3 regions of the Chryseobacterium sp. MYb328 genome follow, and region 3 is predicted to be linked to each of the others. Evidence: riboswitches for the same ligand, from Rfam matches in the RefSeq annotation. Region 3 holds a riboswitch; each other region holds the start of a gene.

Region 1 (10,607 bases), on a different contig from region 3:
CGTTGTGCCGCAATATCTCCCTGTACTTTTTGAAGTTCAATATCGTATAGTTTGGTTCTTAGCATTTCCATTGCCAACTCACGGTTAGCCAGCTGAGAACGAGCCTGTTGACAAACCACTACCATTCCTGAAGGCTTGTGAGTCAGCTGTACTTTCGTTTCAACTTTGTTTACGTTCTGACCTCCGGCTCCTCCTGAACGGGATGTCTGCATTTCAATATCTGCAGGATTCAGCTCGAAGTCTACTTCTTCTGCTTCCGGTAAAACGGCTATAGTAATGGCAGAAGTATGAACTCTACCCTGGGATTCTGTTTCCGGTACACGCTGTACACGGTGAACTCCTGATTCGAATTTCATGATTCCGTACACACCTTCCCCTTCCACTTTCATGATCAATTCCTTGTATCCTTTTGCTGCTTCATTGGAATCTGTCACTTCATGTCTCCATCCTTTTGTTTTGAAATACATGGTATACATCCTGTAAACATCTTCCACAAAGATTGCTGCTTCGTCACCACCAGTTCCGGCACGTAATTCAACGATAACGTTTTTGTCATCTGCAGGGTCTTTAGGGATCAACAGAACTTTAAGTTCTTCTTCTAACCCAGGAATTTTGGACTGAGCTTCCAGCTTTTCTTCTTTGGCAAGATCTACAAGATCTCTGTCTGAGCCATCCGCAATAATTTCGTCAGATTCTTCAATGCTGTCTAAAGCACCTTTATACTGATCGTAAACTCTTACAATTTTCCCCAAATCACTGTATTCTTTGTTCAAAGAAGAATATCTTTTTTGGTCTGAAATGACATCAGGCTGTATAATAAGGTCTGCAACCTCATTATATCTTTGTTTTATAGCTTCTAATTTTGGAATTAATGATTTAGACATTGTCGAATTTTTGTGGGTGCAAAGATAAGAATTAAAAATTCAAAATTAAAGTATAAATTTTTGAGCATTAGGGATCAAGGGAACAAAACGGTAAAAAGATACATTTACAAATGGGTCTATCAGCTTCTGTATGTTTTCAATATTCCTTTAAATTCCTTTGGAAAGTCTTCTGTCTATCCAGTATAAAATAAGTCCTACTGCAATAATTCCCAGCCCTATTAAACTTTCTTTAGGGTTATGAATAAAGGTAAAATAAAGGATATAAAAACTGAATAGAAGAAAAACGGTAGGAAAAATATAAAAGGTATTGGATTTAAATATCTTTCTATCTTTCTTTTTAAGAAAGTACACCGTTGAAATTGCCAAACTTGCAAATAATTGAAGGATAAAAGCAGTATAAACGAAAATTTCTTTGAAACTCCCGGTTAAGATAATGATCGTAGCAATCACTGCATGGGCAAAGATGGCCCTTACCGGAATTCCTTTTTTATTTCCTACTGAAAGAGGCTTCCAGATACGGGTTTCTTTTGCAAAAGCCTGCGTAAGCCTTGATCCTACCCATAAATATCCACTGATGGTTGCAATAAGCTGTAATGCGATAAAGACATTCACAATTTTTCCAAAGGAAAGTCCAAACATATTCACTGCCGCCTCTCCCATTACATCTTCTTTTCCCGCTAATTGGCTTACTGGAGCATGTTTTAGCATAATATAGTTAACAAGAATATAACTTACTGTCACAAAAACAGTTCCTATAATTAATGATTTAGGAAGGCTCTTCTGAACATCTTTTATTTCCCCGGCAATATAGGATGCGGAATTCCAACCGGTATAAGAATACGTTACGAAAACCAATGAGGTAGCAAAAGCGGGAAGCATAATCTCATTCTGCCAGCTATCACTGAAGTTCAGACTGTTTCCGATTTGTGGAGAGTCTGATAATCCAACTCCCAGGATCACAAGCACAATGATAAAGGCAATCTTGATAAAGGTAAAAAAATTATGAAACCGGCTTGAAGTCTTTAAACTGAATGATAAAGTAATGGCCACCAAAAATATGGCGGCAATTGCAAAACCATTTCCAAATGAATACTCAAATACAGACAGATATTTCGACATAGCCAGAGCCGCCAGTGCTACAGGTGAAGAAAAGCCAATAATAAGGGAAATCCAGCTTATCAGGTATCCGAATAAAGGATGATAGGTTTCTTTAAGATAAATAAAGTCGCCACCGTTTCCTTTAAAATGAGATCCTAATTCCGCATAACAGAAAGCCCCGAATAAAGCCAGAACACCTCCGATTGCCCATAACAGAAAAATACTGTAGGTATTGGTAATATCGGATAACTGAAAGCCCAGGGTAGTAAAAATCCCGGTTCCTATCATATTAGAAACAACAATGGCAGCAGCTGTTTTCCAGCCGATCTGATGTGAAGCAGTACTCATTTACTTATTAAAAATTAAAATTAAGCCTTCCGAAGAAATAACTCCCCAGCGTTCCCATCTGAACCGGCGCATATTTGAATACTCCATAGTATGAATTTTTATAGGTCTGAAGGTCCGGGAAGACATCCAATACATTGTTTGCCCCCACAGTAAGATTAATATTTTTTGTGATATCATATCCTACACTCACATCTGTAACCACTTTTGGAGAAAACTCCTGAACGATTCCGAAAGGGAAGCCATCTCTTATTACTTTACCAAAGTAGGTATTTCTTACGAGAAAATTGAGCTTTCCGATTCCATAGGTAAGTCCTAATGAAGCTTTTGTCTTGGGTGATAAGGTTTCAATAATATTAATCTGATCCGGACCAAAGAATTCATTCTGAGGAGTTTCTAATTTATCAGGAAAGTGAAAGTCTGTAATTTTTGTCTCTGTATAATTTCCGGCAAGATTGATATTTAAGTTTCCGCCACCAAGCTTCCAGTCATAGGAAACAACTACATCTACTCCTTTCGTTTCGGTATCAACTGCGTTCGCAAAGAATCTGCCGCTTTCTACCGCATTTCCTTCTCCTACCACTGAAATATCAGATAATCTGGAGTCTGTAATGTTACTGGTAATTACTATTCTGTCTTTCACTTTAATGATATATCCGTCTACCGTAATGAAAAGCCCTTTAGCAGGTTGTAAGGTGAATCCCACACTTCCGTTTACTGATGTTTCCTGTTTTAATTTATCAAATCCCAGAACCTGTGCGGCGATGCTTTCATTATTAAAAATCCCTTTTCTTACAATACCATCTCCTGAAGTGGAGATATCGGCATAAGAATTATTAAAATACTGCTGCTGAAGTGACGGAGCTCTAAACCCTGTTCCTACTGCCGCCCGCACCGCATAGTTTTTCACAAACTCGTATCTCACTGCTAACTTTCCATTCAGGGTATTTCCGAAGTCTGAATAGTTTTCAAACCTTGCAGCAGCATCAATATTGAGTTTTTTATCCAAATCATAGGAAACATCAGCATATACTGCTGTTGAGTGCCTGTCTTTTTTCAAAGCATTATCCGGTGAAAAACCAATAAAAGATTGTGAACCTCCTGCTCCGATCACTTTAGAATCTTTTGTGGCAACATTGCCGTTCTCATCATATTGGGTATAGGAAGCTTCATCTCCCGCTTTGATCTGATACTGCTCAAACCTGAATTCTCCCCCAAAGGCAATATTGAAGTTTTTTATCTTCTTTGAAACGTCAAGATTAACGGTATTTTGTAGAAAACTGTGTGCCCCTGCGTAAAAACGGGTGGGAGATTTTATTCCCAGAGAAGCATTATTGGTATTGCCAACGTTGTAATTGAATGTATTGCTTCCGAATGTATTACTCAGATCAATCAGCCAGCTGTTGACATTATATTTAGCACCCACAGCATAAGAAATATCATAAATCTGAGAATTCAGGACTGCCTGAAAACCGTTGGGGTAGATTTCTTTCACAATATTAAAACTTTCATTCGGAAGCCTTCTGAAGCCATATCCTTTTCCTTCTTTAATACTGAAACCACCAAAGGAATAGAATTTAAAGTTATCATTCAAAGGATATTCTGAATTGAAAAACAATTGCCCCTGTCTGATTTGCGCGTCTCCGATCTGGAAATTAAAGTCATCTCTTGTCAATCCTCTTTTTCTGATCTCATCATCATCATTTTGTCTTGCAACATCCGGATTATCTGCAAATTCATAGGCAAAATTATTCCCGTAAATATCAAGATCATGATTTTGGGTTCTCGTGGTTTTTCCTCTGTGACTTAGCTGCAATGAAAGATTGATAAACCCATCATTTTTACCCAAAGAAGTTCCATAATTCACTCCCGCCTGGTAAGTATCCCCATCATTTCTTCCACTTAATCCATAGGTTAAGCTTGCAGAAGCCCCTGCATTCTTTTTTAAAATAATATTAATTACTCCTGCGATGGCATCAGAACCATATTGTGCTGCAGCACCATCTCTTAACACTTCAATTTTTTCAATAGCAATGACAGGAATAGTACTTAAATCCGTTCCTACAGATCCGTTCCCTATTGTATTCTGATAATTGACCAGGGAAGTTGTATGCCTTCTTTTCCCATTAAGCAATACTAAAACCTGATCCGGCCCCATACCTCTTAATGTTACCGGATCAATATGCTCCGTCCCATCAGAGGCGGATTGTCTCACAGAATTAAATGAAGGGATCACATAATTCAGAAGATCCTGAGCCGTCATTTGTGGAGATGATTTCTGAATTTTATCAATATTGATCACATCTACAGGAACAGGTGTCTCCAGCTTTGTTCTTTTGACGTTACGGTTTCCGACGATGATAATGTCTTCGATTTGTTTTCCTTTTTCCTCCTGCTCCTGGGCAGCGACCAAAATTGTCCCTATCAGTAATACAGCGGTGCTTAATTTTTTCATCTTTATTCTTGCCAATTAAATATTCTTCTACAGATTATACTGCAGATACACAAGACTTCAAGAAATGGAATTCATATAAGAAATATTGACTTCACTTATCTCCCCATCGGGTTGGAATTAGCACCTTTACACTTTTGGAATCGTGTAGGTTGCTAAGGTTTCATTGGGCCAAATCCCTCCACCTTTCTTGATAAATCTAGTGCAAAGGTAGACTAATTTTTCAAATCTGCAAAAATTGAAGAATCACCCAAAAGAAAAAAGGCAAATCTGCTGGTCTGCAAATTGGCCTTTGTATTTATTTGACAATCATCTTTTGAATAGCCACTCCGGTTTCTGATTTCAGATGAACCAGATAGGTTCCTGGTGGATAATTAACCTTCAGCTCATAGTTTCCGTTTTCTTTATCCAGTTTGAATGCATCCAGTTTTTTACCACTCATATCGAAAATAAGAATTTCTCCATTTTTAGCTTTATTAAAAATTAATTTTGCAGAGCCATTTTTAATGGGGTTATCAGCAATCTGAAGAGATAGTTTGTTGGTAGCATTCACATCAGAAGTAGATAAAGTTCCGGCAGAATTTCCAAAAATTCTGAATTCTCCTGGCTGTAAAGTAATCGGAGCAATTGTAGAGCTAATATTTGAAAAGGTATCATCCATCAAATTTTTCCATTGCCCAACGTAAGGGAAATAAGGAATTACATTTTGTACAGAAGTGGAATAATTGGCAAGAACTACTACATTTTTCATTCCGTTAATAGTGTTGTCATAGACATAGATTCTCGTGATCAATCCATCCGGATCGTTGGCCAGATTATTTGATTCTATACTGTATGTTTTTGATTTGAATACAGGGTTGGTATTTCTGATATCGATAATCTTCGACCAAGTATCATAAACTGCTTTTCTATTGGCATCAGTATCATATCCTAAGGTAAACGCAACAGGCTTTTCATCAGTTCTACAGCCGTTGTTGATGCTTCCATCCGCACACCTGTTGATACTGAATTCATAGCCCAGCTCTCCAAACTGCCAGATCATTTTTGGACCGGGAATGGTAAAGAATGTTGCTCCGAATGTTTTCATTCTTTCTAAAGCTGTATTCAAGTTCTTCACACTGTAACTTCCATTAACAGCTCCATAAGCCAGGTTTTTAAACATCAGTCTTTCTTCATCATGACTCTCACCATATCCTACTGCACGCATTTCTGCAAAACCATGAAGATTGTGATTCATACGGTCGTAACTGCTGTTTTCTTTATATCCCATTGTATTCTGATTATAGGGTTCTGTCTGTTTATTCCAAAGCATTACTCCTTTTCCTTCTGCTACTCTATAATTTGCCCATTGCTGTTCTTCCTGATCTGTTCCCAGGTGTTCAAATATCATATAAGAATTAGGGTCAATTGCCCATTGTTTATCCGCATAATTCTTCATAATATCCACTCTATCCTGCTGATAGGCATTGGTGCAGTTTTCATCGTTTTCAGAACAGTTTTGGGTGAAACCTTTCGTTAAATCCCAACGGAATCCATCAATATGATATTCTGTAAGCCACTGCTGAAGACATCTTTCAACGTAATATTGAGTTGAAGGACTTGTATGGTTAAAATCATTAAAAACATTATAAGAATGTTTCGGAACCTGATTAAAATAAGGGTTATTAGCTGCCACATCACCGTAACCATCGCCGTCCGGATCTATATTCCAAAGTCTCGCCAAGGGAGAACGTCCTGTTGCATGGTTAAAAGCGACATCAAGAATGACAGCAATCCCATTCTGATGGCACAGATCAACAAATTCTTTGAATTTCTCCGGTGTTCCATAAGCTTTATCTAAAGCATAATGAAAAGAAGTATTGTATCCCCATGAAAGGTTTCCGTCAAATTCCATAATCGGAAGCAATTCAATGGCATTGATTTTTAAGTTTTTTAAATAAGAGATTTTGTTGATCAGAGACTGCCAGTTTTTTTCCTGTGTAAAATCTCTTAGCAGCAGTTCATACACCACAAGATCTTCCTTTGCAGGTCTTTGAAAATTGGTCGCCTGCCAGTTGTAAGGAGTCTGCCCTGTTTTGAATGTTGAAACTTCAAAGCCCTGTCCGGCTGGAAATGCAGGAAGATTAGGATAAGTGGAAGCTGAGATCCACTGATCATCATAAGAAGATAAAATCTGAGAAGAATAAGGATCAGCTACTTTTCTCAAATCATTCGTTCTGTACTGGAATGTATAGAGCTGCTGTGGAGTCAATCCGTTCAGCTCTATCCAGTAAAGATCCGGATTGGCAGTATCCCGTTTCATCAGGTAGGTATCATTCACCGCCCAGTTATTGAAACTTCCGATCACGTGAATAAAGTTTTTGTGAGGTGCATAAAGAGCTAATCCAACTTTAGTCTGATCTGCCGGATCATAATTTATTCCCTGTCTGATCCAGTTCGGAATGGCTTCAGAAACCACATTTCTGGGAACCTGCAATATGAATGTCGCATTTTTAGAAAGGCTTCCTTCCATAGCAACAAGTTCCATATTACTATCCTCTGAAACTATATAATTGTAAGAATAAGACTGAGAGGATGTAGATGTAGAGTTGACTACTGTTCCGTTGGCTTTAAGCTGGAAATTAGCATTCACATTCGTTGTTGCAGTGATATTGATTGAATTTCCTGCTGGAACTGTTGTAAGGCTATTTGCTGCAGGATTGGTCAAACTTAAGTTCAGGACTCCTACATTGACAAAAATATCGGGTGAAGTCTGATGTAATCCGGTTTTATCTTTTAATAAAAATCCAAACCTTCCGATTCCTGTTCTTCCAAAAAAAGCAGTAGGCGTCAATGTCAGAGAATAGGTATCTGTTACATCATTATAAGTAAGCTTATTTAAATCATTAGAATTATTCCAGCTTCCGTTGGTTGTACAATCCTGACTGTTCTGATAATTGGTATCGAATGACCAGGACCAGATATAAATTGAATTATTGGTTACTCCCCATGCTGATTCATCTATCTGATCACCGGGAACTGTAAGGGTAACTGTATCTGTTTCATTAAACGGATTGGGTGAAACCGTATAGTTAATCTGCCCAAAAACAACCATTGTAATGAATAGTAAAACAACGGAATAGAAATTTTTCATATCTTTATTTTTATCGAATATAATATTAATTTTTCTTCACCATGAGGAATTTATTCTATTTTAAGGAAAGAAATATCAGTAAATCATAAAAAAGGCCCATGAAAAAATTCCATGAGCCTTTCAATAAAAGTAATTGTAATGAACTATTGTATGTAACGGAAATCAATCAGATATATTGATTTAAATGTTAAAAAAATTAATTCTTCATAATTTTCTTTACCACAGATTCTCCGTTCTTTAATTTTAATTCTATCATATATAAGCCTGAGGGAAGATTATTCATATCGATCTGATTATTTGAAAATGAATTTCCTAAACTCTGCCCAACGGCATTGATTATCTTTATTCCTTCAATCACAGAATCACTTTTAACGGTAAGGATTCCTTTTACCGGGTTTGGGAAAACCTCAACATTCTTTTTCTTGAGATTGATATCTGAAGTTCCTAATTCTGATGCTACTTTCATGCATCTTACTGAAGCCCCCTGTCCTCTTGGAGCTCCTGCAGAGGCATTCGTCACCGTAGTTCCTATATACAGATATTTCCCTCCAATTCCCGTAGGAGTAGAACTCCAGAAGTATCCTTTTTGCCCGGCAGAAGTAAAACCTCCATCTGAGGAACCACGAAAACCTCCCATTGGTAATTTCAAATTTCCATCATAGGCTTTTGAAGGTGAGTGAATTCCCTCTGCCTGAACAATATCTGCCCAATCTGCCTGGGTAGGTAATCTCCAGCCATCACCTATTGCCATACATGGATCAACTCCAACAGTCTCTGTTATTTCTGAGAACCCTGTACCTGTCCATTGATCACTAAGTCCATTCGTTGACCACCACGCAGGAGATCCTGTAATAAAAGAACTTCCCTGTAAGCCATCCGGAGAATTGACAGAAGGAGCTGAGGTTGTGGAAGATGTTCGCAACTGATGCCCGTCATCCCATCTTCCCCATTGAAACAGATCTCCATATGATTTTTCGTCATCCATAGATTCTGCAACTCTTTCACTTCCTAAGTTTTGCTGAAGCCAGATATTTCCATCCGCTGACCTTACTGTAGTATAAGTGATTGCTTGCCCATGATAAGTAAAGCTCACACACCCAATATCGCCAGGATTACCTCCAGGATTTGTATTAGTACAGGTTTGCTGGGCATTCAACGCACTTCCTGTCAACAACAATATCCCTATTCCCAGATTTCGCACTGCAAAATATAAATCTTCAATCATTAATATTATTTTTATTTATTCTAAATTTAATTTAATTTTGCACAAAAGTACCTTACGTAATTAATTCCGGGTTATCATTTCCCAACTTTTAGTTATCCTATGAAGCGTGCTTTAAGTGGTACTATGGCTGTAAAAGAGTGTTGTATGGGGAATCAACCGAAAAATGAAATTGTGTTCAGTTCTGAAAACATTGAAATTGTCGTTCAGAACGTACCAAATGTAGAAAGGTTTTCAAAAACGGACCTTTTAGAAAGGACATCAAGTTTCAATCTCCTTTTTTTATTAAGTCCGGATATTCATCTAAAGGCTCATAACTGTACTGAAGCATTCTTATTTAACAAGAATCAGTATATTCTTTACTATTCACCTCAGAAAAGTAAGGCAGAAATATGGACAGATAGTGATGAGCAACTGAAATACCTTCATATTCAGCTTCAATATCAATATATTTCAAATCTTATCAACCCGAAATCTAACAGAGAAGGTGAGGAAATTCTGAAAAACATGATCCATAATCACTTTATCTTTCTTCAGGACACTACACCTCCTACCATGACTGTTGAAATGCATATCATTGTAAAGGAGATATTAAGCTATTCTAAAAAGGGAGTGATGCAGAAACTATTCATTGAAGCAAAGATCATCAAGCTCCTTATCCTCATTTTTGAACAGTTCAATAAAGAAAACAGAATGGAGACAACTTCAAAAACTCCCGAAATGATAAAAAGATTCATTGATGAAAATTATCACCGGAATATAAAAGCAGAAGAAATCGGAAAGCTGATCGGTATGAATCAAAACCTTATCAGAAAGGAATTTAAAGCGGAATATCACACAACGATTGCCCATTACATTTCTGAACTCAGAATGCTGAAAGCCCGAAAACTTATTACAGACAAAGACATTATGATAAAAGAGATTGCCATTGAATGCGGCTATGAATACCTACAGAATTTCACCAGGGCCTTTAAAAAGAAGTTTGGAATATCACCGGAACATCTTAGGAACAATAAATAGAAAAACCGCTTAAAAAATTAAGCGGTTTATATATGTTGTTTTGCTTTGATATTACTTTTTCAGAATTCAGGTGAAAAAGCAATGACAATCAATTAATGATGATGTCCGTGATCGTGAAGGAAAGGTCCGTTTCCTTTAGGCTGGCTATAGATAGTCTCTACACCTTCCTGCTCAGTAATAAGCTTTCTTCTGATATCTTCAGGATCGAAAGGCTTCACTTTTCCGAAGTACTCTTTCAAACCTTCAGTTAGCCACATTGGGATTACTAATCCGAAGAACATAAAAATACACCAGAACCCTACTAAAAACATAGTAATGAAAAATACTGTCCAAAGGAACTGGTAGAACGGCCAAAATGCTGATAAAATAGTTATCATTCTCTTAAAGATTTTAGGCAAAAATAAAGCTTTTTTCCTTTTTACACAAAAGATACTGGCTCTATTTTTTAATTTA
Region 2 (10,607 bases), 170 kb from region 3:
ACTATCTATTCCCAGATAAAGATTTTGATTTTACTTTATCTGAAAATGGACTGTTCGACGAAAGTGGTGTTTGTATTACCTTTTGTCAAAGTGTATAAAAATTCAATACAAACAGAATATTTTTATTGATACAATGATAAATGACCGCCTTATTTTTGAGGCACTTATTTTATATAAAAAACCACCGCAAAAGCGGTGGCTAAAAAATCAAATCTAATTATTAGACTGTATATTATAAATTGGGATTATTTTCAATCTCCTTCAGCGGAATACTGAATAAATAATAATTACTGTTCGGTACAAATGGAGTTTTGTTTGGAAAATCAAATACGGTATGTCCTTTCCCATCAACTGTTTTTACTGTTCCGTTAGGCATTGTTATCTGAACTTTAACTGGTTTTCCTTCTGTATCTACAAATGGTCTTCTGACCACTGTCCCCTGAGTTCTGATAATATCTGACAGAGAGAAGCCTTCTCCAAACAATTCTTTTCTTCTTTCAATCAGGATTTCATTTACTACATCATTCTGTGCTAATGAACCTGTATAAGCGTTAGCCTTTCTTGCAGCTCTCAATTGATTTAAAGCCGTTACTGCCTGTGCTGTATTTCCGATTCTTGCTTCGGCTTCGGCTTCGATCAGATGCATTTCTGCTGCTCTCATATAGACAATATCTGCAATAAGCGTTGACTTAAATTTAAATTTAGCATATCGCAGCAATCCTTCTCTTGACGGAAGATTATCCCATGAGAATAATTGAGCTCTGATATCATTGGTATCAAACAATTTTTGAAAATAAGGATCTGCCATAAAACTGTAGTAATAGCTCCCTGATGAAGATACATCCAGATAGTGGAAGGCATAACTTCCATCTGACTGCTCCTGAGTCTGTCTGCTTCCCCAGATCCATTCCTCGTTATTAATATCATTGAAGCCATCTTTATACTTTTCCGGAGCCATCAGAGGAAAACCTTCTCTTGCCGTTTTTGCAACAACAGCAGCTTTACTCCATTCCCCGGTATTCAGATAAACTCTTGCCAGGATACCGTTTACTACATTACGGTTGATCTTATCCTTGGTATTTCTTGTATAGTTCTTTAGCAAATTATCAGCATCCGTAAGATCACTTTTAATCAAAGTATAAATATCTTCCAGACTGGATTTTTTCTTTGTAACAGAACTTGTTGTTGAGGGTTCCGTATAGATTGGTGCAGCTAATGCTGTTTTATCTTTAAGGTAACTGAACTGATAAAAACTGGCAATATTGAGATAACAGAATGCACGCAATGCCTTTGCCTGACCTTTTACCTGATCTTTTTTGGTCTGGCTTCCTTCTGCAGCATCGATTTTAGCAATAACATTATTCATATTATTGATCGTAGAATAAAGCATCGTCCAGATAAATAAAGGACGGGATACAGTACTGTTGACCATTTCCGTAAAATCGTAGGTGGATGAGAACCCATATTTATTCGTTAGTACAGCAACATCGCTTCCCATCGCATCACTTGCTCTTAAAACAGTTGAATATCCGATATTGGCAAACGTAGTTCCGTCATTATTAAATTTTGCCCAGGTTCCGTTGATTACCGTTTCCGCACTTTCAGCAGTTTTGAAAACCTCTACGCTGGTAGCCTGATCTGTAGGAGCAGTATCCATTTCACTTTCGCAGCTTGTAAGCGACCATAATCCGATTAAAGCAAAAGATATATATTTTAATTTTTTCATTGTTTCAAATTTTAAAAGTTAAAACGTTGCCTGAAGGCCAAAAGTGATTGTTCTCATTGCCGGATACCTGTAATAGGTAGTTCCATCTATCGCCTGCTCAGGATCCATCCCTTTATGTTTATAGAAGGTCAGAAGATTCTCTCCCTGGATATAAATTCTGAATTTCTTCAGTCCCAGCGCTTCAAAATAATCTGACGGAAGCGTATATCCTAAACTTACATTCTTAATCCTTGCATACGTCCCTGAATAAAGGAATCTTGTAGATATGGAATTCCAGTTATTCGTTTTTGTGCTTAAAGCAGGAACATCCGTATAAGGGTTTTCCGGAGTCCATCTGTTCAACATTTCTGTGCTCCATGCACGTCCACCTGAATTTCCACTGTGTAAGATCGAGGTATAATCTGTATCAAGAATTTTTCCCCCAATTTTAAATGTAACCAACCCTGAAAAGTCAAAATTCTTATAGGTAATACTTGTACTTATTCCTCCTGTTAGTTTAGGCAAAGCAGAACCCTGCAATATTTTATTGGCCTTAGCATACTCTGAGGTTGTTCCTTCCACATTATTTCCATTGGCATCTTTCGTAATGGTTTTCCACAATGGTTTTCCGTTACTTGGATCTACTCCAACCCATTCCTGGATATAAAAATCATATACAGAACCTCCTACATTCAGCTGTTTGGTAGATCCTATCGCGAAAGGTCCGCCCGGCAATTTTGTTATTTTGTTATTGAGAGTACTCAGGTTAACATCAACATTCCACTGGAAATCGCTGGTTTTAACAGGGGTTGTGAACAATGAAAATTCAAAACCTGTATTCTTTATGGTTCCTATATTGGCAGGATAATCACTGATTCCCAAAGATGGGGCAACCGGGACATTAAACAGAAGGTCCTTACTTTTTCGCTCAAAATATTCCACATTTCCTTTGATTCTGTTGTTCAAAATCGCAAACTCCAGACCTATGTTCAGATTAAGGTTCGTTTCCCACTTCAGATTAGGCGTCCCTACTTTTTCCAGTGTCTTTCCTGGTTCTCCGGCCAGGCTAAAGTCTTTATATAATTCCGGATAAGCATAATACAGTGGCTGTCCGTTTGGCTTCAGTAGTTTATCATTTCCCTGTCCTCCATAACTAGCACGCAGTGTAAGCTGATTGAAAAAATTCAAGTTTTTAATAAACTCTTCGTTCGAAAGTTTCCAGGATCCTCCTACTGACCAGAATCTCCCCCACCTGTTTTCTTTCAAAAATCTTGAAGAACTGTCCGCCCTTCCTGAAGCGGATAAGAAGTATTTGTTATCAAAATCATATTCTACTTTTCCAAGAAAACTCAATAAGCTTAATTTATCACTGTTTCCTGTAAAATCTACCAGTAAAGAGGCTGCATCCGGCTCATAATAGTTAGGTAATGAGAAGCCTTGTCTGCTACCGGAAATGGTTTGGTAGTCATATTTATAAAATTCATGACCTCCCAACACATTAATATGATGTCTTCCAAACCTTTTATCATAGGTCAGGATATTACTGGTTGTATAAGAAAGGGTTCTGTTATTCGCTTTTGATACAGATCCTCCGGTCTCTTTACTTTGTCCAAGAAGTGGATTCGTATAATAGTGTTCATTATAACTCACAAGATCCAATGAAAAGCTTGATCTGAACTTCAGCTCCGGAAGGAAAGTCAATTCCATAAATCCTTTTCCCGAAAAGTTATCGATCTTATTTTCATTCTTATCTAATGGTAAGCTTGCTGCCTGGTTTTGATTCTGAAGGGCTGCAGTAGGTCTGTATTTTCCAAAATCATACACTCTGTTTCCTTCAGCATCCAATACATAAGATCCGTCAGGATTTCTTTCATAATAAGGATAGAAAGACGGTATTGCTCTCGCTGCCTGAATAATATTACTTGCTTTAGAATCCGAGGAACTTGGAGCCTGCTGAATACTGTTGGTATAACTTAAATTAGCCCCAACATTTAACCAGCTTTTCACTTCAGAATTGATCTTTAATCTTGTATTATATCTCTTAAATCCAGATTCAATTGCCATTCCTTTATCATCCAGATATCCTAATGAGAAGAAATAGTTACTTTTTTCACTTCCGCCACTGATATCCAGATCCACCTGATTTCTGGAAGCTACCCTTTGCAAAACGTCTCTCCAGTCATCATTCCATAAAGCTCTTGCTCCCGGTAATAATTTCCCGTCAGTTCCTATTGGTTTTGGATAATTGCCGCCATAAGGATTAATTCCCAGATTAGAAATAATATTATCTGTTGCCATCTGTGCGGCCTGTTGTGCAGAGATTGAACCAGATTGATATCCGTTTCTCATTGCCTCCCAATATAATTGAAAGTACTGATCCGTATTTACCTGTTCATAATCTTTTACGGCTCTGCCTGAGAATCCCTGACTGATATTAAGATTTACTCTGGCTTCCCCTTTTTTACCGGACTTTGTAGTAACGATAATGATCCCGTTCGCTCCTCTTGAACCGTACAATGCACTTGCCGTAGCATCTTTCAGCACACTGATAGATTCTATATCATTCGGGCTGATAGCGTTCAGGTTTCCATCAAAAGGAATTCCGTCTACAACGTATAACGGATCACTGGAAGCACTTACGGAGCCAATCCCACGGATCCTGATTGCAGATGTTGCTCCGGGTTGCCCTGAAGCTCCCGTAACCTGAACTCCGGGCACCATTCCTTCCAGCGCTTTTGTAACATTGGTTACAGGTCTGTTATTTATTTTATCACTGGAAATCGTTGCCACTGAACCGGTATAGCTGTTTCGTTTTGCTTTTCCGTAAGCTACGACAACCACTTCATCAATTTCCTTTTCTTTAAGTGTATCTTTTTTCGGTTTGGAATTCTGTCCGCTTACACTTACCACACCTAAGAAAAATGCAGCAACCGGTGGAATCCAAATTTTAGAATTGAATAAATTTTTATTAATCATAATCAATTTTATTTACCATATATTAAAATTTCACCCTTTACTGAAAAGACAGCAAAGGGCATCGATAAATACGATAAACCAAATGCTTATTTTTCCTTTAAAGGCTGAATGTAACACCTTACATAATGCAGGTTGTCAAGATATCATTGGGTCAGTTCCCTCCATCTTTCTTTATAAGCCGATCGAAATATGGTTGCAAAGCTATAAACTTTTAGTCTATAAAACAAGTAGACTTATTATTTTTTCATGATAAATTTTCAAAAATTAACATAAGTTTTTATTAAAAGCCATAGTAAAAAGGAATTACAAAGATTATCACTTTTTCAAACATGACAAAAATCATTATCGATAATTCAAAATAATATGGAAACAAAAAAAATGGCACTTGCGTGCCATCATCCAAATCAAATCTCAAAAAAACAGCCTGCGTACAATCAATGAAAACCTATTCCATAAAGCAATTCAACAATCGGTCCGCAAGCCATTAATCACCAAACATTGTATGTATCTATAAGTCAAAATCTCTAATTATAAATAAAATCTGATCATGAGCATTAAAAATTCGATCATAAGGTTCATTCTTTTTATGAAATGCTTTACAACAAATTTAGCCGTATAATAAATTACCGGAAATAGTAGAAATCCATCAATTACATCATAAAATATGCATTTGGGAGTATGAATTAAATATTCACCGAAAAACTTCAGGAACCGTTTCAAACTTTGAATTAAACTTCATAGACCCATAAAAAGAGACAGCTAATCAACTGTCTCTTTATTATATAAAATTAAATCTATCCTACTTATTGAGCAGCTTTCAGAGCTTTTACAATGATATTCATCATTACAATGGAGTTAGCAACATTACCCTGTCCGTTCCATTGCCCAATGACAGGCTTCTTATTAGCGTCTAGTAACCAAGGAGACGTATTACCACTTACCGGAGGTACAGTTCCATTATACCTAGTTACTCCGCCATCACCAAACCAATAGAATTCTTTAGTTTTAGATTTAAATGCTACAACATTTCCTGTAGTTTGAGATACTGACATAGCCTCAATTAAAGAGGAATCATAATTGCTTAAATCTCTTGAAGTACAGGCATCATTCCCTAATAAAGTGTTCCGTGCATCTCCAAAATCACCATTCAATGCAGAAGATGAAGGAATATTATAAGCAAAACAATCACTCCAGGTTCCCTGAGTTGCACCAGCTCCTGCGTAAGCCCTGATCATGTTTAGGGTATTCGCCCCAGTTGTTTCACTATACCATATAACAGTACCTCCGTTATTTACAAACATCTGTACAGCACTTACTTCCGCAGCACTTGTAAGATCATAAGTATAGGATACCAATAGTAATTTATACCCACCAATATTTAAGTCGTTAATACCGCCACTACTCACAACACGTCTTGTCACACTCCATTGTCCGGTTGTTTGGATCATCGCAGCAGGATTACTTCCACCAGGATAATAAGAACTGAAAATAAATGGATTATTCATTACAGCACCTAACCCGCTAGTAGTACCATCTACCCCAAAAGGAGATGCTCCTACAGAAAGTATTTTCAACTTAGACAAATCATATCCTGCATTTACGGTAAAGTTTACCGTACATGTAGAACCTCCTATGGTAACTGCAAAGCTTACTGTTCCTGCTGATGCAGGTGTCCCGCTTACTGTATAGGTAAGGCTTCCCGATCCATTATTCAAGTTCCCGGCAGCAATAGCAGCAGTAAGACCTGTTACCCCCGTAGAAGCAATACTTTGTGCCGCATAAGGACCTCCGTTACCCGCAGTATATGGGATCGTAAAGGATACTCCGCTTGCAGCCTGCCCATTTACCAAATTACCTGTGGAGGTGGCTCCTGCACAATTTAATACAGCAGAGCCTGTAGAAACACCGGTAATTGGTGTTCCACAAATCTGCAGCCATTGATTCTGAGGAGCAGCAGCCCAATAGTTATAACATTTTGTATCTGTATTATAAACCCATAAGCCATCTACAAGAGCATCCCCCATGGCAGGACCAATTGAGGTAACATCGGACGTTTTAAGCCTAGGGAATAATACCCCGGTATTATTTCCTTTAGAAACAATATCTAAAACTGTTTTTTGATGAGGATTAGATGTATCTATTCCTATTTTTCCTCCTTGACTGTATAATTTTGATAACAAAAAAATACAGAGAAATAATATTATTTTTTTTCTCATTATTGTTGTTTTTAAGTTGTTTTTCTATTAAATACTCTGTTTCATAAAAAAATTTAATTTTATATTAAGTTCATATATTCATCTGGTTAACAATATCCATCATATTCTTAATAAAAAAGAATAGATTTTGAATTCCTGCAACAAAAGTACTCCCAAAGCCATAATGAGTAAATAGTGGATATCCATCATTTTACAAAAAAATCAACCCTAATCACTTCTTCAGATATATCCAGTAAAATCTGAAAATTACCTCCATCAATAATGGCTGGAAAATATTTATCTTTGGGTAAATTCTTTTTATGAAAGTATTAATTATTAATGGGCCTAACCTCAATCTTTTAGGCACCAGAGAACCGGAAATCTATGGTATTGTTTCCATGGAAGCTTATTTGAAAAACCTAAAGTCTGAGTTTCAAACTCATGAGCTGAAATATTATCAGTCCAATATTGAAGGAGAGCTTATCAACAGGCTTCAGGAAGATGATTTTGATGCAGTAGTGATTAACCCGGGAGCTTTCACTCACTATTCCTATGCTATTGCTGACTGCCTGAAGAACATCCGGAAACCAAAGATAGAAGTGCATATCAGTAATATTTATAAAAGAGAGGAATTCAGACAGAAATCCGTAACCGCAGCGTGTACTGATGCTGTATTATCCGGCTTTGGAATGGATGGATACAGATTAGCTTTACTGAGCCTAAAGTAAGTTCAAAATGATAGATTTTATGAAAATAAAAGGTAAAATTTATTGTAATAAAATTTCGATTTATCCCAATCAGCTCACCAAGAGAAAATCATATATCATTGAAGAAATAAGCTCTGATAATGTCAGAATCTGGAATGATGAGAATAAACTTAAATGGTACTCAAAATTTAATTTCAGTTTAAATAATGAACCTGAAATAGTATCAATTCATATAGATGATGAAATACTGTATGAAGAATCTGATACTGTAGAAGTAACCATTACCTTCTCAAACCACAATAAATATTGGGTAGTCTTTACTACCCCAAAGTATTTAGATGAAGCATTGGATGAAGAATCTTTTTACTTAATATCTAAATATATTATTGTCAAAAAGATTAATGAACAATCAATTCGATCAGCAATTTATAAACTGGACGAACAAAATGAATTAATTGAAAATTGCAGAAAATATCAATAAAAAAGCCTCATCAGTGATGAGGCTTATTTATCTTTATGGAATACTATTAGATAGTTTGTTCCTGTAATTGAGGACCTGAAGCAATCAATCTCTTACCTTCTTCAGTATCACAATACTGTTCGAAGTTTTTAATATATCTTGAAGCAAGATCTTTTGCTTTCTCTTCCCATTCTGAAGCATTCTCATAAGTATCTCTAGGATCTAAAATACCTGCAGAAACGTTTGGAAGCTCAGTAGGAATTTCAAGGTTCATGATTGGAACCTGAGTTTTAGGAGCGTTATCAATAGATCCGTCAATGATCGCATCAATGATCGCTCTGGTATCTTTTAAAGAAATTCTCTTACCTGTACCATTCCAGCCAGTGTTTACTAAATATGCTTTAGCTCCGTGCTCTTTCATTTTTCCGATCAATGTTTTAGAATACATTGTTGGGTGTAATGTAAGGAACGCTTCACCAAATGCCGGTGAAAAAGATGGCTGAGGTTCAGTAATTCCTCTTTCAGTTCCTGCTAATTTAGACGTATAACCGCAAAGGAAGTGGTACTGAGCCTGATCTTCGTTCAGGATAGAAACCGGAGGAAGTACTCCGAATGCATCCGCAGAAAGATAAACAATCTTTTTAGCATGGCCAGCCTTAGATGGCAATACAATCTTGTTGATATGATAAATTGGGTAAGAAACTCTTGTGTTCTCAGTGATAGATCCGTCTGTATAATCTGCTACTCCATTGTTAACAACAACGTTTTCAAGAAGTGCATCTCTCTTTATTGCAGCGAAGATATCCGGTTCTTTTTCTTCAGATAAATCGATAACTTTAGCATAGCATCCACCTTCATAGTTAAATACTCCATTGTTATCCCAACCATGTTCATCATCACCAATAAGATATCTTTTCGGATCTGCAGACAAGGTAGTTTTCCCTGTTCCTGAAAGACCAAAGAATAAAGCTACATCACCTTTTTCTCCTACGTTAGCAGAACAGTGCATTGAAGCCATACCTTTTAATGGAAGGTAATAGTTCATCATAGCGAACATTCCTTTTTTCATTTCACCTCCATACCAAGTACCACCAATAATCTGTAGTTTTTCAGTAAGGTTGAACATGATAAAGTTTTCAGAATTTAATCCTTGAGCTTCCCAGTTAGGGTTTGTTGTTTTAGAACCGTTGATTACTGTGAAATCTGGCTCTCCAAAGTTTTCAAGCTCATAGTGAGAAGGACGAATAAACATATTCGTAACAAAATGCGCCTGCCATGCTACTTCAACGATAAATCTTACTTTAAGTCTCGTATCTGCATTCGTTCCGCAGAATGTATCTACTACATAAATCTTTTTAGATTCAGCAAGCTGGTTCAGCACTAGTTCTTTACAAGACCCGAAAATTTCTGCATTAGTAGGTAAGTTTACTTTACCATCCCAGAAAATAGTATCTCTTGTAACATCATCCTGAACAATATATCTGTCTTTAGGTGAACGACCTGTGAAAATTCCTGTTTTTACTGATACCGCGCCCGATTCCGTAAGTTCCGCTTTCTCAAACCCCTGATTTTCAGGAGAAACTTCAGCCTGGTACAATTCTTCATAAGAAGGGTTATACACTACTTCATAGTTTCCTTTAATCCCTAATTTCTCTAAATCCTGGATGATTTTAGTGTTTTTCATTTTACTTATATTTTCTATTTCTTTATTGACTTCAACAAAAATAATATTAATTATTTGTTAAAGGTGGTTTAAATATACTGATATAAGTCAGAATGACAAATAAAAAAACCCGACCGTAAAATACTGATTATAAATTAATTAAATTTTTCCATTCAAAAATAGTGGTGAAACCTTTCTCCCAAAAATAGTCTTTAAAGCCCCCAAATTTGGCACTCAGGACAAAATCTCCCCCCCATGCGCCCAAACTTTTTACAAATACGGGGCAATCTGAGAATAATTTTTCTTTAACTGTAGGAATTTCAATAAAATTTGAAATTTTACCCTCATGAATCATCATTAATTCAGAAAAATTTTCCAATTCATTGCATAATAAAATTTTCTTTGTGATATCTGAAAATTCATTTACTAATTCCTGAGACTTTGTTTTTGATTTATAAAGACTGATTGCTTCACGGCTATCCTGCTTCTGATTTAAATGGATAAAGATCAGTTCATTTTTAAAAGAAGGATTAAAATCTACTTTCTCATATCTGATCTCAGGCTTGCTCTGAAAAAGTACTGCAGATTTTTCTTTTGCAACAGCAATATCATATCCACTTCCACCTAAACTGATTGTATTTAAATAAAAAGGATCTATTTCTGCCCACTCCGAAAGGTTATTCATTAAGGTTGAACTGCTTCCAAGGCCAAAATCAGCAGGGAACTGGAGGTTGGTTTTTAAGTGATAAGTAAAGTCGTTTTTGAATTTTGTAGCAGAAAGCTGCTGAACATTCTTTAATGTTTTTAAAATAAATTCAGCGCTTGATGGAATATTGGTTTCAAGAATCTGCCAATTTTTATAATTGATGACAGCTTTTAACCAAGGTTGATTCTGATGGAG
Region 3 (10,607 bases):
TGATAATCTTAAATATTTCATTTTATTCTTCTAAAATATAGTAGGCATTATTGGCATTCTGCCTCAATAAATCTCTGTGCTTGCCTAAAGCGGTGAACAGTGGAAATCTTTTGTATGCTAAGCCATGTTCATTAGCAAATTTTTCTATCTCCTCAGTAATTTCGTTATAATACATATAACTGTAGTTAGGAAAGAGGTGATGTGCCACATGAAAATTAAAATTTCCTAATACATTTCTTACCAACCAGTTATTTTCCTGTAAATCGTTGGTCACTTCAAACTGGTGACGGAGCCAGCTGAATGGAATTCCATTGTCTTTATTCAATCTTGGAAAGGCATTATCAGGTAGCGGATGCAAAGGCAATAAAACAAACAGTGCAAAAACACTCGCTGCAATAACCTGCAAAAACCAAGCTCCTAAAGCCAGTCCTATTGATACTTTAAAGAACATAATAGGAATCACAATCTGATAAAAAAAGTAAAACAACTTATAACTCACCATTTTTACTTTCTCCACGACAGGTATTCTTCCCTGGGTTTTCAAAATCACTCTTTCCTTGTCAAAAAAGTCCCTGAAGTCTCTTATAAACATCCAATTGAATAAATACAGCGGATATATTAAAAAGAAAAACCTATGCTGATACTTCTGAACTCCTTTGGCCTTAATCCAAGGCACTATTAATAGCAAACCACTCTGCTCAATATCGGTATCCCAGCCATCTACATTCGGATAGGCATGGTGACTTGCGATATGTCTTTTCTTCCAGATATAGGAATTGGCTCCTATGAAATCAAAAATGTGCAGGATCATCCCATTCAGCCTTTTACTTTTAAAGATGTTGTTGTGGGCCGCTTCATGGATGAGATTTAAATAAATTAAAACCAGAGAGATTCCCATTAAGACAAAACTGAGTATATACACCCAATACTTTTCAGCATTAAGCAGAGCTATGAAATATAAACCAACATAGATCAGTGGCAGCAGTAATGCTTTGATCTGAATATAGATATCTCTGTTTTCAGGAATAGCTTCTATCCGTTGGTTTACTTTCTTTCTCAGTTCATTAAACAATTTGGCGTCATCTGAATCTTTTAAATAACTTGGCTTTTCCATTATATTAAATTTTGTGACTCACTTAAAGATAATATTTATAATCCAGCCTTTATTCTTGATTTTAATTAAAAAAATCTATCTAATTACACAAATTCTTTCAATTTTCTTGGTTCATATTTTTCCACCAGCTCCGCAATCGCCTTGATATGTTCCGGAGTGGTACCACAACAACCTCCGATAATATTGATTAATCCTTTTTCTGCATATTCTTTGATCTGTCTTGCCATATCTTCCGGTGTCTCATCATATTTTCCAAAGGCATTCGGTAAGCCGGCATTCGGATAAGCTGAAACATAGAATTCTGAGTTATGAGCCAGTGTTTCCAGATAAGGTGTTAACTGATCTGCCCCTAAAGCGCAGTTAAAGCCAACACTTAATAAATTCAGATGGGAAACAGAAATCAAAAAGGCTTCTGCCGTTTGTCCGCTCAAAGTTCTTCCTGAAGCATCGGTAATAGTTCCTGAAACCATGATTGGAATTTTGATTCCTCTTTCTTCCTGAAGTTCATCAATCGCAAACAAAGCAGCCTTAGCATTCAGGGTATCAAAGATGGTTTCTACTAACAGAATGTCTGAACCTCCGTCTAATAGTGCCTCACATTGCTGTTTGTAAGCCACTCTCAGTTCTTCAAAAGTAATAGCTCTGTAACCAGGGTCATTTACATCAGGGCTTAAACTTGCCGTCCTGTTGGTTGGGCCAATTGATCCTGCTACGAATCTTGGTTTATCCGGAGTCTTAGCTGTATATTCATCACAGGCTTTTCTGGCAATTTTTGCAGACTCATAGTTCAGATCGTACACCAGCTCTTCCATGTGATAATCTGCCATAGCAATGGTAGTTCCGGAGAATGTATTCGTTTCAATGATATCAGCTCCTGCTTCCAGGTATTTCTTGTGCACTTCTTCAATCGCCTGTGGCTGAGTAAGAGAAAGCAGATCATTGTTTCCCTTTACCGGATGTTCCCAGTCTTTGAAACGTTCACCACGATAGTCTTCTTCTTCAAACTTGTATCGCTGAAGCATGGTTCCCATTGCACCATCCAACACGAGGATGCGTTCTTTGAGGGCTTTGTTGAGTGATTCTATATTTGTCATCTCTTTTATAGTTGTTGAGTGAGGATGATAGTTTGATTGGGTTGGATAGGACTTCGTTCTATCTTGGGTTAAATCGCCCCTTTGGGGCTCCTTGTGATTAATCTAAAGCTTGTTTTAAATCTGCGATAATATCGTCTACGCTTTCTAAGCCTACTGAACAACGAACTAATCCTGCTGTGATTCCTACTTCGTTTCTTTCTTCGTCTGACAGTTTAGAGTGTGTAGTAGATGCCGGATGGGTTACGATCGTTCTTGTATCACCTAAGTTGGCAGACAATGAACACATCTGGATCTTATCCAGGAAGTTTCTTCCGCCTTCTATTCCTCCTTTTATTTCAAAAGCAACGATGTTTCCACCAAGCTTCATCTGCTTTTTGGCTACTTCATAACTTGGATGGGATTTCAGGAACGGATATTTAACGAGTTCTACATTAGGATGACTTTCTAAAAATTCAGCTACCTTCAATGCATTCTCACAGTGTTTTTCTACTCTGATCGCCAATGTTTCAAGGCTTTTTGATAGTACCCATGCGTTAAAAGGAGATAATGCAGGTCCTGTATTTCTTGCAAAAAGATAGATTTCTCTGATCAGGTCTTCTTTTCCTACTGCGATTCCTCCCAATACTCTTCCCTGCCCGTCAATCAACTTCGTTGCTGAATGTACAACAACATCTGCACCATATTTAATCGGCTGCTGAAGATAAGGTGTTGCAAAACAGTTATCTACAATAAAGATCAGATTATGTTTCTTAGCAATCTGTCCGAAAAACTCCAGATCCAGGATTTCAATCGCAGGATTGGTAGGCGTTTCAAGATATAAGATCTTTGTATTCGGTTTTATATACTGCTCTACATTCCTGGCATCTTCTGCTTTGAAATAAGAGGTCTCAATGTTCCATTTTGGGAAATACTTTGTGAATAAGGTGTGAGTAGAACCAAAAACCGACTGGCAGCTTACGATGTGATCTCCGGCACTTAGCAAAGCTGCAAATGTAGAATAGATAGCAGCCATTCCTGTTGCAAAAGCGTAACCTGCTTCAGCACCTTCCATTTTGGCAATCTTCTCTGTAAACTCAGATACGTTAGGGTTGGAGAAACGGCTGTACAGGTTTTTAGGTTTTTCTTCAGCAAAGCTTGCTCTCATATCTTCAGCATCCTGAAAAATAAAGCTGGATGTAAGATAGAGTGGCGTAGAATGCTCGTCAAACTGAGATCTCTCCGTCTGGGTTCTTATTGCTGATGTTTCGAAATTTTCCATATAGTTTTAATTAATATAACAATGTATCTCTATGATATTTTTTCCAATTTTTAATTACTGTACATTTATTATAAGATGGATTACATCTATATAAATGCTATGTGTTTATGTTTGATAGAATTTTATTCTATCCTTGGTTAAATCATCCTTCGGGATTGGTATCATTTGATATATTGTATGATTTATTTTGTACGATTATTTTGTTTCACTTAGTCTTAAAATATCACCGAATACGCCTCTGGCAGTTACCTGTGCTCCGGCTCCGGCTCCCATAATCACGATTGGGTTTTCACCATAACTTTCCGTATAGATTTCAAAGATGGAATCTGATCCTTTCAATTGTCCTAAAGCTGATGTTGCAGGAACAGAAATCAGTTTTACATCCAATTCCCCTTTGTCTTTCTGTAAATCTCCATGTAGATCTCCTACATATCGCAATACATGACCAGGTTCCTGGTTTTCTTTGATCTTCTGGTATTCTTCATCCAGCTCGTCTAATCTTGTAAGAAATTCGGGTTTTGAAACCTCAAGTAAACTTTCCGGAACCAGATTTTGAATGTTGATATCTTCGAATTCGTTGATCAAGTCTAATTCTCTAGCTAAAATCAATAGTTTTCTTGCTACGTCATTTCCTGATAGGTCTTCTCTTGGATCCGGTTCTGTGTATCCTTTTTCCAGAGCTTCGTTGATGATTGTGGAAAACTTATCGTCCCTCAGAGAGAAATTGTTGAAAACATAACTCAATGTTCCGGAGAAAACGCCTTTAATTCTTGTGATATTTTCTCCTGAAAGGTGTAATAACTTAATGGTATCAATTAACGGAAGACCTGCTCCTACATTGGTTTCATACAGATAACGTCTGTTATTTTTACTCAGCGTATATCTTAGTTTTCGGTATTCTTCGATTGGAAGGGTGTTGAAAATTTTATTGGAAGAAACCAGATCAAAGCCGTTTTCTGCTAATGCATGATAGTTTTTAACAAAGTCTTTGCTTGCGGTGTTGTCTACCACAATCAGATTTTCCAATTGATTTTCATTGGAAAAATTAATTAACTCCTGAACATCTGATGAATGTTCTGCTGTTAAAACCTCATCAGACCAGTTACTATCAAACCCTTTTTTGTTGAATGCTATTTTCTTTGAATTGGCTACTGCAACTACTTTAAGGTCTACTTTTTTACGTCTTTTAATTTCTTCTGAAGATTCAAGAACCTGTTCAATTAATGTTTTTCCTACATTTCCATGGCCTATGATCGCTAAATGAACGGTCTTCGGTTTTTTGAAGATCTCAGATTCTATGATGTTTCTGGTTTTTTCATCCTGTGAAGAAGTCACCACGATGTTTACTCTGTTTTCACCGGCAACCTGGTTTAAAAGCAATGGAAAAACATTATTTCTTGCCAATTCTGCAAAGACTTTATTAGAATCTTCTGCTACAAAACCGATCACAGAAACATTGTTGATACTATATATTTGAGATACTTTTCCTGATTTTCTTTCTGCTTCAAACTCATCAATAAGACAAGCTACTGCTTTTTCAGCATCATTTTCATGAACTAAAATGGAAATTCCGTTTTCTATGGCTTGCTGGGAGATTACTCCCACACTGATACGTGCTAAAGTAAGCGCTTTAAAAATTCGTCCGTCAATCCCGATTTCCCCTAAGAAATCTTCTCCTTCAAATTTGACAATTGATCTGTTCTTCAAAAATTTTATTTCTTTAGCATTTTTCATTACTTATAAAATGTTTTTTATGATATTATTTAATTGTTGATATTCCATTAGGAAGGCATCATGCCCGTGTATAGATTGGATCTCGTGATAAGAGATATTCTCCTTTTTCTTTTTCAGATTCTCAAAACACATTCGGATTTCAGAAGCTGGGAAGAATAAATCTGTATCTACGGAGATCATGTGCATTCGTGCCTCTATACTCTCCAGGGCTGATTCATCAGTATTTATATTCATCAGCAAATGGTTCATCAGCTTGTACGCTTGCAAACTAAACCTTTCGTTTAGCGCATTACCATGGTAAACCAACCAGTCTTCCGATTCCAGACATTGTTTTTCCTGATTGTATTTATTTTGAAATCTGTCATTAAGTGATTCCGGAGTTCTATAGCACAGCATGGCATGGATTCTTGCTTTTTGTAATGGTTCTTCTTTATCATTCAATAAAAATTTCTGAACCAGACATTGTGCATGCAACCAATCATGGGTTCTGTAATCACAGGCAATAGGAATGAAAATTTCTGCCAGCTTGGGTTGTTTTGCTAACATTTCCCATGCTATTCCCCCTCCCAATGAGCCTCCAATAATGGCATATAGGTTTTTGATATGTAAAGCATCCAGCCCTTTCAGAAATATGTTGGCAATATCTGAAGGAGTAAAGTCTTCATAGTCTTCAATTAAAAAATGATCGTATCCGTTTCCGGGAATGTTGAAACACAGAACAGTATATTTATCGGTATCAACGATCTGATTTTCGCCTATCAATTGTTTCCACCATCCTTTTTCTCCGGATACGTTTGAATTTCCGGTAAGGGCATGGTTGATTAAAATGACAGGAGCTGTAAACAGATCTTTCCCGAAAAGCTCATAGCTTAACGAGATATTGTATTCCTTTTGGGAATAGGTTTGATACGAAAGATTAATATAGTTTAGTTCTGTTTTCAATTCTATTATATATTTTAATACAATTGAAAATGCCACAGGAAATGGCTGAAAAGAACTTCAGTAAGTTATCTGTCCAAAATTACTTTGGTAGAACGTAGCACCTTCTTTGCTTGCGCAAAGGGTTGCTAAGGTTTCATAGGGTCTAATCCCTCAACCTTTCTTGATAACATTTTCAATATTTGAATGAACGAATGATGCAAAGGTAGTTCTTTTCTTTTAAAATCAAAAAAAAAATAATTTAATATTTAAAAAAGCCCTTAAACACAAGTATTTCAAGAGTATATTAATAATTCTTCAGATAAAAGGAATTGGAATTATTTTGCAAAAAAACTACCTTCGTATAGAAAAATGATGATATATGATCGCCGAAAAAGAAAGATTACAAGATACCAAATGGAAAAACTGGGGACCTTATGTAAGCAACCGGCAATGGGGAAATGTACGGGAAGATTATAGCCCGAACGGAAATGCATGGAATTACACCAATCATAATAATGCGGAAAGCTATACCTACCGTTGGGGTGAAGAAGGTATTGCCGGAATTTCTGATGTAAAGCAATTGTTCTGTTTTGCTCTTTCGTTTTGGAATAAAAGGGATAAAATCGTTAAGGAACGCTTCTTTGGATTGAGTAATCCACAGGGAAACCATGGTGAAGACATCAAGGAAATTTTCTATTATCTGGATAATACACCTACTCATAGCTATATGAAGATGGTTTATAAATATCCGATCAATGAATTCCCTTATGATGAACTTGTTGCAGAAAACGGTAGACGCAGCAAACAGGAACCGGAATATGAGATCTTTGATACAGGGATTTTTGATAATGATGCCTATTTTGATATTTTCATTGAATATTGTAAGGCTGATCACAATGATATTCTTGTGAAAATAACGGTTTGTAACCGAAGTCAGTATGATGCTCCTATTGTAGTAGCACCTACTGCCTGGTTCAGAAATAACTGGAAATGGGGATACAATACCTACAAAGGAGAAATGAATGCTTCACATGACGGAAGTATCAATATTGGTCACGACAGTATCTCCATTAAAAAGTTTTATTCAAGAAATAGGAATGCTCAAAGTGTATTTTGTGAGAATGAAACCAATACTCCAAAGCTGTATGGAGCCCCACAGGCAGAAAACACTTATTTTAAAGATGGAATCAATGATTTCATCATCCATCACAGCAATACGGTAAATCCTGAAAAAAAGGGAACCAAAACTTCTTTCTTAATTGATGAACTTATTGGAGCCGGACAATCCCAGGTCTTTGAATTCAGATTATGTCCTGATGAAAGCGATGAGCCCTTTGAACGTTTTGATGAGATTTTTACAGCAAGACAGGCGGAAGCGGAAGAGTTTTATCATGAAATTCAAAATGATACTACCAATGAAGATGAAAGGAATGTACAAAGGCAGGCTTTTGCCGGGCTTTTGTGGAATAAACAGTTCTATCACTACAATATTGGAAAATGGCTGAAAGGGGATCCGAACTTTGAAGCACCGAGAAACTTTAATGATTATGTAAGAAATACAGAATGGAACCATCTTCACAATAAGGATATTATTTCGATGCCTGATAAATGGGAATATCCATGGTATGCAACCTGGGATCTTGCTTTTCACTGTGTTCCTTTATCCATCATTGATGCTGAATTTGCCAAAGGACAGCTTTTACTTCTGACCAAAGAATGGTATATGCATCCTAACGGACAGCTGCCAGCCTATGAATGGAATATGAGCGATGTAAATCCACCTGTACATGCATGGTCATGCTTCAGGGTTTTTAAGATTGATGAAAAAAATAATGGTAAGCCTGATTTACTATTCCTTGAAAAAGTATTCCAGAAACTTCTGCTCAACTTCACCTGGTGGGTGAACCGAAAGGATAAAAACGGAAAGAATATTTTCGGAGGCGGATTCCTTGGACTGGATAATATTGGAGCCTTTGATCGAAATACTGTTTTAGAGGATGGTCAACATCTGGAGCAGGCTGACGGAACGAGCTGGATGGCCATGTATGCACTGAACATGATGAGAATTGCTATGGAACTGGCTCAATACTATCAGGTATATGAGGATATGGCGATCAAATTCTTTGAGCATTATCTTTATATCGCGGAAGCAATGGAGAATCTGGGTGAAGGAACGAAAGGGTTATGGAATGAAGAAGACGGATTTTTCTATGATGTTCTTCAGCTTGGAAATGGAAACAGTGTTTCTTTACGATTGAGAAGTATTGTTGGATTAATTCCATTATTTGCCGTAGAAATTGTAGATCATCGCCTCCTGGAAAAGATGCCCAATTTCAAAACAAGAATGGAATGGATTTTAAAAAATAAACCAGAACTCACCAAGCTTGTTTCTCACTGGGATGAGGAAGGCCAGGGAAGAAAACATCTGATGAGTATTCTCCGTAAAAACAGACTGACAAAAGTATTGACAAGAATGCTTGATGAGAAAGAATTTCTAAGTTCTTATGGAATTCGGGCTATGTCTAAAGTATACGAAGAAAATCCTTTTGTGTTCTCTGTTCATGGTAATGAAAATGTAGTGTACTATACTCCTGCCGAAAGTGACAGCAGAATGTTTGGCGGAAACAGTAACTGGCGTGGACCTATCTGGTTTCCTATCAACTTCCTGATCGTAGAAAGTCTGCAGCGTTTCCATTATTATTACGGAAACAGTCTGAAAGTAGAATTCCCAACAGGCAGTGGCGAAAAGAAAAACCTGGATGAAGTGGCTCAGAATATCAGTAAAAGACTTTGTTCTATCTTCTTAAAAGACGAACATGGACAAAGGGCTTTTAATGGAGGAAATCCAAAATTCAATTATGATGAGCACTTTAGAGACTATATTACCTTCTTTGAATACTTCCATGGAGATAACGGACGTGGTGTAGGCGCTTCCCATCAGACAGGATGGACGGCTACCGTAGCGAAGCTGATAAAACCAAGACTTACCTTTTAATGAGTAATAAAAAAACCGGATGAAATGTCCGGTTTTCTTTTTTGTATACGAAATTCTTTTGCCACGAATGCCCGAATATTTTTATTTATATAAACTCTATACATGGCTAGAAAAATTAAACCACATAATTACATAGCTCTTAGGCAACATATTACTCATCAATTATTTTATTCGTGCATCCGTGGCTAAATAAAAAATGAGGCTTGAAAGCCTCACTATAGTTTTAGATTTTTTCGCCGTTTACAAATACTTCGTATCCTATTTCTACATTAGGCTCTAAAGTTTTTGATACGGAACAATATTTTTCAAAAGATAATTCTGCTGCTTTCAAAGCTTTCTTTGGATCAATTTCGCCTTCCAAAAGGAATTTTACCATAATTGATTTGAATGGTTTTGCATCATCCACCTGAATTCTCTCCCCTTCTACTTCTGCCTGAAAACTTTTTATTTCCTGACGCTGCTTTTTTAAAATAGAAACTACGTCTATTCCGCTACATCCGGCTACTGCCATCAGAACGCTTTCCATTGGAGAAACTCCTTTAGCTCCCGGCTGTGAAGTATTATCTAAAAGGATGGAATTTCCCTGGCCGTTTGTACATTCAAATAAAAAGTCGTCGTTGATTCTATTAAGTGTTATTTTCATTGTTGCTTGTTGCTTGTTGCTTGTTGCTTGTTGCTTGTTGCTTGTTGCTTGTTGCTTGTTGCTTGTTGCAAAATTATAAAATTCCTCTGGCTTTTATCTCCAAATATTTATTGATAACGTCGATATTCAAATTCTCCGGAAGTGTATATACTGTATAAATTCCGTATTTGCGGAGTTCCTGAATAATCAGTTTCTTTTCAAATTCGAATTTTTCAGCAACGATTTCATCATAAATCTCCTGCATATTTTCAGGATTTTTGTGAATCAAAGTCTGCAATTCTGAGTTTTTGAAGAATACCACTACCAATAAGTGATTCTTAGCAATTCCGCGAAGATATTTTAGCTGACGGTTTAATCCATCCAACGTTTCGAAATTGGTAAATAGCAGAATCAGGCTCCTCTGGTTGATGGAATACTTTACATCCTGATACAATCTGTTGAAATCACTTTCAAAGAAATCTGTTTTAATATTATAGAGTGATTCTGATATTTTCTTAAGCTGTCCGGATTTATTCTCAGCAGCAATTTTATTTTCAGCTTTTTTGGAGAAAGTCATCATTCCCGCCCTGTCTCCTTTCCTCAGAATAATATGAGACAAAGCCATGGTTGCATTGATAGAATAATCCAAAAGACTCAATCCTTTGAAAGGCATCTTCATAGTTCTTCCTTTATCAATCAGCATAAAAATACGCTGCGATTTTTCATCCTGGAATTGGTTTACCATCAGACGATTCGCTTTAGAAGTCGCTTTCCAGTTAATGGTTCTGATATCATCTCCCGGGACATATTCCTTAATCTGTTCAAATTCCATGGTATGTCCCAGCTTTCTCACTTTTTTTATACCACCC

What was found. Region 3 has a riboswitch for S-adenosylmethionine ahead of WH267_RS04025 (alpha/beta fold hydrolase). Riboswitches for the same ligand answer to the same signal wherever they lie in the genome.
Positions count from the first base shown of each region.
Region 1: linked by a shared signal. The riboswitch ahead of WH267_RS07920 (TonB-dependent receptor plug domain-containing protein) and the one ahead of WH267_RS04025 (alpha/beta fold hydrolase) in region 3 are both predicted to bind S-adenosylmethionine.
Region 2: linked by a shared signal. The riboswitch ahead of WH267_RS04850 (SusC/RagA family TonB-linked outer membrane protein) and the one ahead of WH267_RS04025 (alpha/beta fold hydrolase) in region 3 are both predicted to bind S-adenosylmethionine.

Region 1 is NZ_JBBGZQ010000005.1:201,915-212,521, forward strand. It holds gene prfA (peptide chain release factor 1) at 1-884, opposite strand, end outside; gene WH267_RS07915 (APC family permease) at 1,032-2,330, opposite strand; gene WH267_RS07920 (TonB-dependent receptor plug domain-containing protein) at 2,338-4,782, opposite strand; SAM riboswitch class I at 4,875-4,979, opposite strand; gene WH267_RS07925 (alpha-amylase family glycosyl hydrolase) at 5,078-7,912, opposite strand; gene WH267_RS07930 (T9SS type A sorting domain-containing protein) at 8,109-9,137, opposite strand; gene WH267_RS07935 (helix-turn-helix transcriptional regulator) at 9,237-10,154, shown strand; gene WH267_RS07940 (hypothetical protein) at 10,247-10,531, opposite strand.
Region 2 is NZ_JBBGZQ010000003.1:180,841-191,447, forward strand. It holds gene WH267_RS04840 (hypothetical protein) at 1-98, shown strand, start outside; gene WH267_RS04845 (RagB/SusD family nutrient uptake outer membrane protein) at 233-1,726, opposite strand; gene WH267_RS04850 (SusC/RagA family TonB-linked outer membrane protein) at 1,745-4,681, opposite strand; SAM riboswitch class I at 4,765-4,861, opposite strand; gene WH267_RS04855 (hypothetical protein) at 5,485-6,897, opposite strand; gene WH267_RS04860 (type II 3-dehydroquinate dehydratase) at 7,197-7,604, shown strand; gene WH267_RS04865 (hypothetical protein) at 7,624-8,064, shown strand; gene pckA (phosphoenolpyruvate carboxykinase (ATP)) at 8,111-9,727, opposite strand; gene WH267_RS04875 (GYDIA family GHMP kinase) at 9,855-10,607, opposite strand, start outside.
Region 3 is NZ_JBBGZQ010000003.1:10,336-20,942, forward strand. It holds gene metH (methionine synthase) at 1-21, opposite strand, end outside; gene WH267_RS04005 (fatty acid desaturase family protein) at 23-1,114, opposite strand; gene WH267_RS04010 (homocysteine S-methyltransferase family protein) at 1,198-2,208, opposite strand; gene WH267_RS04015 (O-succinylhomoserine sulfhydrylase) at 2,306-3,466, opposite strand; gene WH267_RS04020 (ACT domain-containing protein) at 3,662-5,200, opposite strand; gene WH267_RS04025 (alpha/beta fold hydrolase) at 5,204-6,142, opposite strand; SAM riboswitch class I at 6,205-6,312, opposite strand; gene WH267_RS04030 (MGH1-like glycoside hydrolase domain-containing protein) at 6,501-9,116, shown strand; gene WH267_RS04035 (OsmC family protein) at 9,340-9,759, opposite strand; gene WH267_RS04040 (DUF58 domain-containing protein) at 9,833-10,607, opposite strand, start outside.